Regions from separate parts of the Streptomyces sp. NPDC127100 genome, predicted to be linked through region 2. Evidence: riboswitches for the same ligand, from Rfam matches in the RefSeq annotation. Region 2 holds a riboswitch; the other holds the start of a gene.

Region 1 (5,556 bases), on a different contig from region 2:
GGCGTCGACGGCGGCGGCGACGTCGGGGTCGAGCTCGTGCAGGGGGGTGTTCAGAAGCGACATGCGTCCGTGTCTCCTCAGGCGCCGGCGAACTCGGTGTACTCGTCGGCGGAGAGCAGGTCGCCCGGCTCCTCGCTGACGCGCACCTTGAACAGCCAGCCGCCCTCGAAGGGGGCCGAGTTCACCAGCGACGGGTCGCCGACGACGTCGTCGTTGACCTCGGTGACCTCGCCGGAGACGGGGGAGTACAGGTCGGAGACCGACTTGGTCGACTCCAGTTCGCCGCAGGTCTCGCCCGCGGCCACGGTGGCGCCGACATCGGGGAGCTGGACGAAGACGACGTCACCGAGCGCGTTGGCCGCGTGCTCCGTGATGCCGACCGTCGAGACGCCGTCCTCGGCGGCCGACAGCCACTCGTGCTCCTTGCTGTAGCGCAGCTGCTGGGGGTTGCTCATGGCCTGAATTCTCCTGTACGCGGGGGAGTGGTGGTGACGGGGGGACTGCGGAACCTGCTGATGGGAGGCGCCGGACGCGCACGGGGGCGGCGAAGCGCCCCGCACGCCCGGTGTCTACTTCTGGCGCTTGTAGAACGGCAGCGCCACGACCTCGTACGGCTCGTGGGTGCCCCGGATGTCCACGCCGACGCCGGCGGTGCCCGGAGCGGCGTGCGCCGCGTCGACGTACGCCATGGCGATCGGCCTGCCCAGCGTGGGGGAGGGGGCGCCGGAAGTGACCTCGCCGACCACCTCGCCGCCGGCGACGACCGCGTACCCGGCGCGCGGGACCCGGCGGCCCTCGGCGACCAGGCCGACCAGGACGCGGGGCGGGTTCGTCTCGGCCCGCGAGGCGGCCTCCCGGAGCGCGGCCCGGCCCACGAAGTCGCCCTCCTTCTCGAACTTCACCACCCGGCCGAGGCCGGCGTCGAAGGGCGTCAGCGCGGTCGTCAGCTCGTGCCCGTACAGCGGCATGCCCGCCTCCAGGCGGAGCGTGTCCCGGCAGGACAGGCCGCACGGCACCAGCCCGGCGCCCTCGCCCGCCTTGGTCAGCGCCTGCCACAGCTCCACGGCGTGCTCCGGCTTCACGAACAGCTCGAAGCCGTCCTCGCCGGTGTAACCGGTGCGCGCGATGAGCGCCGGCACGCCGGCGACCGTGCCCGGCAGGCCCGCGTAGTACTTCAGGCCGTCCAGGTCGGCGTCGGTGAGCGAGGCCAGGATGCCCGGGGACTCGGGCCCCTGCACGGCCAGCAGCGCGTAGGCGTCGCGGTCGTCACGGACCTCGGCGTCGAAGCCGACGGCCCGCTCGGTGAGCGCGTCCAGCACCACCTGGGCGTTGGAGGCGTTGGCGACGACCAGGTACTCGGTCTCGCCCAGGCGGTAGACGATCAGGTCGTCCAGGATGCCGCCGTCCTCGCGGCAGATCATGGTGTAGCGGGCCCGGCCCGGCTTCACGGTGCCGATGTTCCCGACCAGCGCGTGGTCCAGCAGGTCGGCGGCCTGCGGGCCGGTGACCGTGATCTCACCCATGTGGGAGAGGTCGAAGAGCCCGGCCCGGGTGCGCACCGCCACGTGCTCGTCGCGCTCGGAGCCGTAGCGCAGGGGCATGTCCCAGCCGGCGAAGTCGGTCATCGTCGCGCCCAGCGCGCGATGCGTGGCATCGAGCGCGGTACGGCGCAGTTCGGTACTGCTCATCGGTCGTTCGTCTCCCAGGACAGGACTGGACGGGCGAGGGCGGTCCTCCCCATCTGTCATCGGAACCTGAGAGGTTCGCCATGACCACCGGAGTGCGGCGATCAGGACTTGCACCTTGGGTGGGGCAGCCGTCGGTCGGCGGCCCGCTTTTCAGATGTGCCTCGCCCGCGCGGTAACGGGGCCTGAGAGATTCAAGGGAGGGACTTGCTCCTTCGGCGCCCCGGCGAAGGCCGGGGACTCTCCCGCGCGGATTCAAACGGCCGGTATGCAGTTGGCGCCGCCATCATTGCACGCCGGGCCCGTTCGTGGCAGACCGTGATCTGTAACCGGCTTGTGGCAGTAAGCGCACGAAAACGCGAGACCGCCGCATTACCTTCTCTTTACACTCGACGGGGACGGGAACTCGTGAACCGCCCCAGGGGAGGACGATCACGGTGAACAGGACCACGGCGTACGCAACGACCTCGGGCATCGCGCTGCCGAAGCGGCCCACCCCGGCCGGGACGGCGTGCGCCGCACCCGCCGCACCCGTCGTCCGCGATCTGCGGGACCGCGACGGCCGCAGCCCGCACGCCCTGCTCTTCGGGCCCCGGGACGTGGTGGTGATCACCGGCCTGCCCGGCAGCGGCAAGTCCACCCTCATGCGGCGCACGGTGCGCGGCCTGCGCGTCGACTCGCAGGACACCCGGGACCGCTGGGACCGCCGCATGCCGCGCCTCCTCCCGTACGCCCTCTACCGGCCCCTCGTCCGCCTCGCCCACTACGCCGGGCTGCGCCGCGCCCTGCGCTCCGGCGAGGGCGTCGTCGTGCACGACTGCGGCACGCAGGCCTGGGTGCGCGGCTGGCTGGCCCGCGAGGCGCGCCGGCGCGGCGGCACCCTGCACCTGCTGCTCCTCGACGTCGGCGCCGACGACGCCCTGGCCGGCCAGCGCGAGCGGGGCCGGGGCGTGTCGCGGTACGCGTTCCTGCGGCACCGCGCGGCCACCCGGCGCCTGCTGGCCGCCGTGACCGGGGCCACCCTGCCCGCCGGGTGCGCCTCGGCGGTCCTCCTCGACCGGGCGGCGGCGGACACGCTGCACCGGATCGCCTTCACCGGCTGAGGTGACGCACCGTGGGCCGGTGGGGCCGAACGGGTTAGCCTTTCAGCCACAGCAGCGGTACCCAGGCAGGCGGTAGGCAGATGGACTTCCCAGCGGACTTCCCGGCGGACCTCTCACCGGAGTTCCCGGCGCGGCCGCATCCCCACCCGCACGGCGGATGGCCCGGCAACGAGCTGGAGGAGGTGCTGTCGGCCTCCCTCGGCGTGCCGGGCGCCGGCGGCCGGATCACGGAGGTGCTCGGCCGCAGCTTCGTCTGGGTCCCGCTGCCGAACGGCGGCGGCCCGGACAGCGGCCCCCTCGACCTGCCCACGGTGGAGATCGACGGCCAGGCCCATGTGCCGGTGTTCAGCTCCGAGGAGCAGCTCCGCCTGGTCGCCGGCCCCCACATGGCGTACACCGTCGCCCCCGCCGTCGAGTTCGCCCGCGGTCTGCCCCCGCAGGTCGGTATCGCCGTGAACCCGGACGGCGTCGTCGGCGTCCCGCTGCCGCCGGCCGCCGTGGCCGAGCTGTGCCGGGCCGGACGCACCCCGCTGGACGGGCCCGCGTCCGGCGGCCGGGTCCGCCTCTTCGAACCCGACTGGCAGGACGACCCGGTGGACTTCCTGGCCGCGGCCTCCGCCGAGTTCGCCGCCACCGGCGTGGTCCGCACCGCCCGCCGCTGCCTGGCCGCCGTCGAGACCGCCGACCCGGTGATGTTCGTCGGCGTGGAACTCTCCCACTGGGAGGGCGACGCCCAGGCGCTCCCCCTCGACGCCCTCGGCCGCGCCCTCGGCGCGGTCCCGGTCGCGTGGCCGGTCAACCTGGTCCTCCTGGAGGCGGCCCAGGACCCGGTCTGCGACTGGATGCGGGCGCACGTACGCCCCTTCTACGACCAGGCCTTGTGAGCGCCCGCGGGGGGAGCGCCCCGTCGGGGCGCGGGGCCGTGACCCGGACGGCGCCGCCGCGGGAGCGCGACAGGCCGGGAGGCACCCGCACCCGCCGGCGGACGACGAGCCCCGCGCTCCGAACCGCCGCCGCCGGCGGAGCCCTAAGCTGGTGTCACAACAGGGGACGATTCTCGAAGGGTCGGTAAAAGGTGAGCGCGAGCGGTACCGCCGCGACCGGGCAGGTCGAGCACATGCTGCGCCAGGTGACGCCCGGACGCTACGACGCCTACGAGGCCCTGCTCCGCGCGCTCGCCGCCCCCGCCTCCGGCCAGGTCTGGATGCTGCTGTGGCACGGTCAGGCCGGCTCCCCGGACGCCCAGTACGGGAGCATGGAGGTCGACGGGTTCGGCTACGCGCCCTGCGTCACCTCCGCCCAGGAGCTCTCCGCCAGCGGCTGGAACCGGTCGTACGAGGTGGTCGACGGTCTGGAGGTGGCCCGCGCCCTCTACCCGGACCACTTCGGCCTCTGGCTCAACCCGCACGCCCCCGGCGGCGGGGTCGGCATCCCCTGGCTCGATCTGCGCCGCATCGCCTCCGGTCTCGACCGCCAGCCCGCCGGGCCGCTGCGCCTGTCCGAACCGGCCATCGAGATCCCGCAGTTCTACGCCCTGCTCGCGCAGAACGCCCACCGCACCCCGGCGGTGCGCGCGCTGCGCCGCGCCTGGGTGCAGCCGTCGCTGGGCGCCCCGTACCTCGCCATCGGCCTCGACGTCTACGACACGTCGCCGCCGGCCGTGGACGCCGTGCGCGCGATGATGCAGCAGTCCGTCGCCGCGGTACCGGAGGGCCTGCCGGTGTCGACGGTCGCGATGACCGACGCGCACGACCCGGTCGCCATGTGGCTGCGCGTCAACGCCCGCCCCTTCTACGACCGCGAGGCCCACGCGGCCCCCGCCCAGGCGCCCGGCGCCGGGTACGGCTACCCTCCCGCTCGCGGGGCCTTCTGACGGAGCGTCGGGTCGCGCCGCCGGTGCCGGCGACGCTCCGTGCTCTTCACGTCACGAACACATTTCTTCGCGCGTAGACGGCGACGGAAGGTCGCGAAGGTCGGCGATTTCGCCGTTCTGTCCCAACTGTCCTTCGTCCGAAGGCCGTTACCCACTGTTCGGATAACGGAATCCCTAGCAGTGCATCACGGTTGCGCATACTTTCCCGGTCAGGCCTGGCGGGTGATCGTGACGACGCTGAAGACTCCCGAGACAGACACCGGATCGTTCGATCCCGTGCTCGAGAGCAAGTCGACAAAGCCGTAATCCACGGCGGGTGTAGGCCGGTCACCACCGGCGAGAGGGGTCGGGTCACTGTGACCGCACCGATCGAGACCACCGGGGCGCAAGCCGAGGCACAGCCCGAGGCTGTCCTCGCCGGTGCCGATAAGGGGCAGATCGAGGGCCGTTCCCTGGGGCAGATCGCCTGGTCCCGTTTCAAGAAGGACAAGGTCGCCATGGCCGGCGGGGTCGTCGTGATCCTGCTGATCCTCCTCGCGATCCTCTCCCGCCCCATCCAGGCGATCTTCGGCCTGGACCCCAACGCCCTCAACCAGGACCTGATCGACCCCAACACCTCGCTGCCCAAGGGCGACTTCGGCGGCATGAGCTGGGACCACCCGCTCGGTGTGGAGCCGAAGTTCGGCCGGGACATCGCCACCCGCATCCTCGAGGGCTCCTGGGTCTCGCTGGTCGTCGCCTTCGGCGCCACGATCCTGTCCAACACCATCGGCGCGGTCCTCGGCGTGGTGGCCGGCTACTACGGCGGACGCGTCGACACGATCATCAGCCGGCTGATGGACACCTTCCTGGCCTTCCCCCTCCTGCTGTTCGCGATCGCCATCTCGGCGACCCT
Region 2 (5,556 bases):
ATGCGGCTGCTGCGGGCCCTGTCGCCATTGGTGGAGCCGCTGAGCCTGGACGAGGCGTTCGTGGACCTGGAGGCCGGCGGGACGGCCTGGGACGCCGACTCGGCGCGACTGGCCGGGGCGAAGCTGCGCGCGGACATCCGGGCCGTCACCGGCCTCACCGGTTCGGTCGGGCTGGCCGCCTCCAAGATGCTCGCCAAGATCGCCTCGGAGGAGGCCAAGCCGGACGGGCTGGTGCTCATCGAACCCGGGACCGAGCGGGCCATGCTCGGACCGAAGTCCGTCCGGATCCTCCCCGGGGTGGGACCGGCCACGGGAGACCATCTGCGCCGGGCCGGCATCACGACAGTGGAGGAAATCGCCGAGGCGGGCGAGGACGAGCTGGTGCGGCTGCTCGGCAAGGCGCACGGGCACGCCCTGTACGCGATGGCGCTGGCGCGCGACGACCGGCCCGTGGTGTCCGAGCGGGAGACCAAGTCGGTGTCGGTCGAGGACACGTACGACGTGGACATCCACGACCGGGTGCGGGTCGGTGTGGAGGTGGGGCGGCTCGCCGACCGGTGCGTGCGGCGGCTGCGCGGGTCCGGGCTGTCCGGCCGGACCATCGTGCTCAAGGTCCGGCGGTACGACTTCTCCACGCTGACGCGCTCGGAGACCCTGCGCGGGCCCACGGACGACCCGGCGGTGGTGCGGGAGGCGGCGGCCCGGCTGCTGGACTCCGTGGACACCACGGGCGGTGTACGGCTGCTCGGGGTCGGCGTCAGCGGCCTCGCCGACTACACGCAGGAGGACCTGTTCGCGCAGGCGGCGGGCGAGCGGGCCGAGGAACTCCCGGAGGCGCCGCGCGAGGAGCCCGCTCAGGAGCACCGGCAGGCCCCCGCCGAGCGCCACTGGCCCTCCGGTCACGACGTGCGGCACACGGAGCTCGGGCACGGGTGGGTGCAGGGCAGTGGCCTGGGGCGGGTCACGGTGCGCTTCGAGACGCCGTACTCCGTACCCGGCCGGGTGCGCACCTTCGCCGTCGACGATCCCCGCCTGACACCGGCCGAGCCGCTGCCGCTGGTGGCGTCCCCGCCGCCCGGCCCGGGGGAGGACGGGGGGACGCCGGACGCCGCCGGGGAGGGGGCCGCGGACCCGGCGGCGTCCGGCGTCGCCGCCCCGGGCCCGGCAGCCCCGCCGGCGGAGGAGGTGCCCGGCCGGGGTGCCGCCGGCGCGGCGCCGTGACCCGCGGAGCGGTGCGCGTGGAGGACGCCCGGGACGCCGTACCCCGCGGCCGGGGCGCGGCCGGCGCCGGGAGGCAGGTGGCTCAGCCCTCCTCGTTGCCCGTGCCGGCCAGCTTGCCGAAGTCGTGGTCGGGGAGCGGAGGCGCCGCGGCCACGTCGAGGCCGTAGTGGTGGTAGAGCTGGAGTTCCTGTTCCGGTGAGAGATGGCGGCCGACGCCGAAGTCCGGGGCCTCCTTGATCAGGGACCGGTCGAAGGGCACGTGCAGCGTTCCCTCGACCAGCTCGCTGGGCTCGAGCGGCACGAAAGCGTCCCTGCTGAACAGCCCGGTGCGGATGGCGGCCCACTCGGGGACGCCGGTGGCATCGTCGAGGTAGACCTCGTCGACGGTGCCGATCCTGGTGCCTTTGCGGTCGAACGCCTTGCGGCCTATCAGACTGCGCGGATCGATCTCGGTACGCACGGGCCCTCCACTTGGTCGCACACCATCCGGCGAATCATGCGTCAGTACAACAAAAAGCCACTTTGGGGCGAGCGGCCACTCGAAGGTGCGCTCAGTCACTCGAAGACCTGTGCGTCCGCCTCGCTGGTAGGCTGGCAGACGGCTGCTGACCCCGTGCGGGAGAGTCCTCCAGACATCATCGGAGGCGCCGAAGGAGCAAATCCTCCCCGGAATCTCTCAGGCCCACGTACCGCACGGACGAGGTCACTCTGGAAAGCAGAGCGGGTGCCGCGGCCTCCGCTCTCACCGACGGTGAAAGCCGGCAGCCCTCGGGCGGCCCGGTGAAGCTCTCAGGTCGAGATGACAGAGGGGGAGGCCGTCCGGGCACCCGCGCCGTGGTGCCCCTCGAAGGTCGTCAGACCAGGAGGCCTCCGCAATGACAGCCCCTCGCATTCCGCTCTCCGAGCTCGAACAGGCAGCACCCTTCGAGCAGCGCCACATCGGCCCCGACCACGAGGCCCGGGCGAAGATGCTCGCGCAGGTCGGCTACGGCTCGCTCGACGAGCTGACGGCCGCCGCGGTACCGGATGTGATCAAGAACGCCGACGCGCTGGACCTGCCCGGCGCCCGTTCCGAGGCCGAGGTACTGGCCGAGCTGCGCTCGCTGGCCGATCGCAACCAGGTCCTGGACTCCATGATCGGCCTGGGCTACTACGGCACCTTCACCCCGCCGGTCATCCTGCGCAACGTCATGGAGAGCCCGGCCTGGTACACCGCGTACACCCCCTACCAGCCGGAGATCTCCCAGGGCCGCCTGGAGGCCCTGCTGAACTTCCAGACCATGGTCGCCGACCTCACCGGCCTGCCGACCTCCGGCGCCTCGCTGCTCGACGAGGGCACCGCCGCCGCGGAGGCGATGGCCCTGTCCCGGCGCATGGGCAAGAACAAGAAGGGCCTCTTCCTGGTCGACGCGGACGCGCTGCCGCAGACCATCGCCGTGATCCGGACGCGCGCCGAGCCGACCGGCGTCGAGGTCGTCGTCGCCGACCTGAGCGACGGCATCCCCGCCGAGGTCGCCGAGCGGGAGATCAACGGCGTCCTGATCCAGTACCCGGGTGCCTCCGGTGCCGTCCGCGACATCAAGCCGGTCGTCGACCGGGCGCACGAGCTCGGCGCGCTCGTCACCGTCGCCGCCGACCTGCTCGCCCTCACGCTGCTCACCTCGCCCGGTGAGCTGGGCGCGGACATCGCCGTCGGCACCACCCAGCGCTTCGGTGTGCCGATGGGCTTCGGCGGACCGCACGCCGGTTACATGGCCGTCCACGAGAAGTTCGCGCGCAGCCTGCCCGGCCGTCTCGTGGGCGTGTCCGTGGACGCCGACGGCAACAAGGCCTACCGCCTCGCCCTGCAGACCCGCGAGCAGCACATCCGCCGCGAGAAGGCGACCAGCAACATCTGCACCGCGCAGGTGCTGCTCGCCGTCATGGCCGGCATGTACGCCGTGTACCACGGGCCGGACGGGCTGCGGGCCATCGCGCGCCGCACCCACCGGTACGCCTCGGTCACCGCCGCGGGTCTGGCGGCCGGCGGCGTCGAGATCGTGCACGGTGCCTACTTCGACACGGTCACCGCGCGGGTGCCCGGCCGGGCCGGCGAGATCGTGCACGCCGCCCGCGAGAACGGCATCAACCTGCGCCTCGTCGACGCCGACCACGTGTCGTTCGCCTGCGACGAGACCACCACGCGCGCCCAGGTCGGCGGCGTGTGGAACGCGTTCGGCGTCGAGGGCGACGTGGCGGCCCTGGACGCGAGCGCCGGGGACGCCCTGCCCGAGGCGCGTCTGCGCACCGACGACTTCCTGACCCACCCCGTCTTCCACGCGCACCGCTCCGAGACCGCGATGCTGCGCTACCTGCGCCGCCTCGCCGACCGCGACTACGCGCTGGACCGCGGCATGATCCCGCTGGGCTCGTGCACCATGAAGCTCAACGCGACCACCGAGATGGAGCCGGTCACCTGGTCCGAGTTCGGGCAGCTGCACCCCTTCGCGCCCGCCGAGCAGGCGCAGGGCTACCTCACCCTCATCCGCGAGCTCGAGGAACGCCTCGCCGAGGTCACCGGGTACGACAAGGTGTCGCTCCAGCCGAACGCCGGGTCGCAGGGCGAGTTCGCCGGACTGCTCGCCGTTCGCGGCTACCACCGCGCCAACGGCGACGACCAGCGCACTGTCTGCCTCATCCCGTCCTCCGCGCACGGCACCAACGCGGCGAGCGCCGTCATGGCCGGCATGAAGGTCGTCGTCGTCAGGACCGCCGAGGACGGCGAGATCGACGTCGAGGACCTGCGCGCCAAGATCGAGAAGCACCGCGACGAGCTGGCCGTGCTGATGATCACGTATCCCTCGACGCACGGCGTCTTCGAGGAGCACGTCGCCGACATCTGCGCCCAGGTGCACGACGCCGGCGGCCAGGTCTACGTGGACGGAGCCAACCTCAACGCCCTGGTCGGCCTCGCCAAGCCCGGCCACTTCGGCGGCGACGTCTCGCACCTGAACCTGCACAAGACGTTCTGCATCCCGCACGGCGGCGGCGGCCCCGGCGTCGGCCCCGTGGCCGTGCGCTCGCACCTGGCGCCGTACCTGCCCAACCACCCGCTGCAGCCCGCGGCCGGTCCGCAGACCGGCGTCGGCCCGATCTCGGCGGCGCCGTGGGGCTCGGCCGGCATCCTGCCGATCTCGTGGTCGTACGTCCGGCTGATGGGCGGCGAGGGCCTCAAGCGCGCCACCCAGGTGGCCGTGCTGTCCGCCAACTACATCGCCAAGCGCCTGGAGCCGCACTTCCCGGTGCTGTACACCGGCCCGAACGGGCTGGTCGCGCACGAGTGCATCGTCGACCTGCGTCCGCTGACCAAGGCGACGGGCGTGAGCGTGGACGACGTCGCCAAGCGGCTGATCGACTACGGCTTCCACGCGCCGACGATGTCCTTCCCGGTGGCCGGCACGCTGATGATCGAGCCCACGGAGTCCGAGGACCTGGCCGAGCTGGACCGGTTCTGCGACGCGATGATCGCCATCCGGGCGGAGATCGAGAAGGTCGGATCCGGCGCCTGGCCCGCGGAGGACAACCCGCTGCGGGGCGCTCCGCACACCGCCGGTGCGCTGGGCGGTGAGTGGGACCACGCGTACACGCGCGAGGAGGCCGTGTTCCCGGCCGGCGTGTCGGTGGCCGACAAGTACTGGCCGCCGGTGCGTCGCATCGACCAGGCCTTCGGCGACCGCAACCTCGTCTGCTCCTGCCCGCCGCTGGACGCCTACGCGGACTGACCGGCCCGCGACCGAAGGCCCCGCCCCTGCCCGGGGCGGGGCCTTCAGCCTTGCCGGGCCTTCGCGAGCGCGACCTCGGTCGACTTGACCAGGGCGATCACGTCGGAGCCCACGAAGAGCCCCAGATCCTCGACCGCTTCCCTCGTGATCACGGCGGTGAGCTCGGCGTCGCCCATGGCGATGCGGACGGCCGCCATCACCTCGCCGAGGGTGAGCCGGGTGACCGCGCCGGGCAGCCGGTTGCGGATCGACAGGCCCTCGGCCTCATGGGTGGCGAGAGAGACCTCCGTCGACTTCACCAGGACGAGGACGGCCGCTCCGGCGCTCAGGGCGAGGTCCTCGGCGGCCTCCCGGGTGACGGCCGCCGTGAGGTCCTGCCCTCCGGTCAGCCGGACGCCGACCGTGGCCATGGCCTCGCCCGGGGTGACGCCGGTGACGGTGCCGGGGAGCTGGTTGCGGATGCTCAGGCTCATGGGGGCACCGTAGCCCGGCAACCTCGTCATGCCGGGTATGCGTGGGTCTGCGTCGCCTTGACCGTCGCCCACACCGGTGCGCCCGGGTGAAGGCCGAGCTC

Evidence for each region. A riboswitch is a leader RNA that binds a small molecule or an ion and turns the genes downstream of it on or off. The one in region 2 is predicted to bind glycine.
Region 1: another riboswitch for glycine. It lies ahead of gcvT (glycine cleavage system aminomethyltransferase GcvT); the one in region 2 lies ahead of gcvP (aminomethyl-transferring glycine dehydrogenase).

The regions. Positions count from the first base shown of each region.
Region 1 covers NZ_JBHXFL010000023.1:35,054-40,609, forward strand. Annotated here, with positions in the region: gene glyA (serine hydroxymethyltransferase) at 1-63, opposite strand, end outside; gene gcvH (glycine cleavage system protein GcvH) at 78-455, opposite strand; gene gcvT (glycine cleavage system aminomethyltransferase GcvT) at 570-1,688, opposite strand; glycine riboswitch at 1,849-1,943, opposite strand; gene ACFWJB_RS21035 (AAA family ATPase) at 2,123-2,788, shown strand; gene ACFWJB_RS21040 (enhanced serine sensitivity protein SseB) at 2,869-3,672, shown strand; gene ACFWJB_RS21045 (enhanced serine sensitivity protein SseB C-terminal domain-containing protein) at 3,864-4,661, shown strand; gene ACFWJB_RS21050 (ABC transporter permease) at 5,018-5,556, shown strand, end outside.
Region 2 covers NZ_JBHXFL010000075.1:6,727-12,282, reverse strand. Annotated here, with positions in the region: gene ACFWJB_RS34445 (DNA polymerase IV) at 1-1,221, shown strand, start outside; gene ACFWJB_RS34440 (PRC-barrel domain-containing protein) at 1,304-1,681, opposite strand; glycine riboswitch at 1,828-1,923, shown strand; gene gcvP (aminomethyl-transferring glycine dehydrogenase) at 2,097-4,982, shown strand; gene ACFWJB_RS34430 (molybdopterin-binding protein) at 5,027-5,455, opposite strand; gene ACFWJB_RS34425 (ABC transporter ATP-binding protein) at 5,482-5,556, opposite strand, start outside.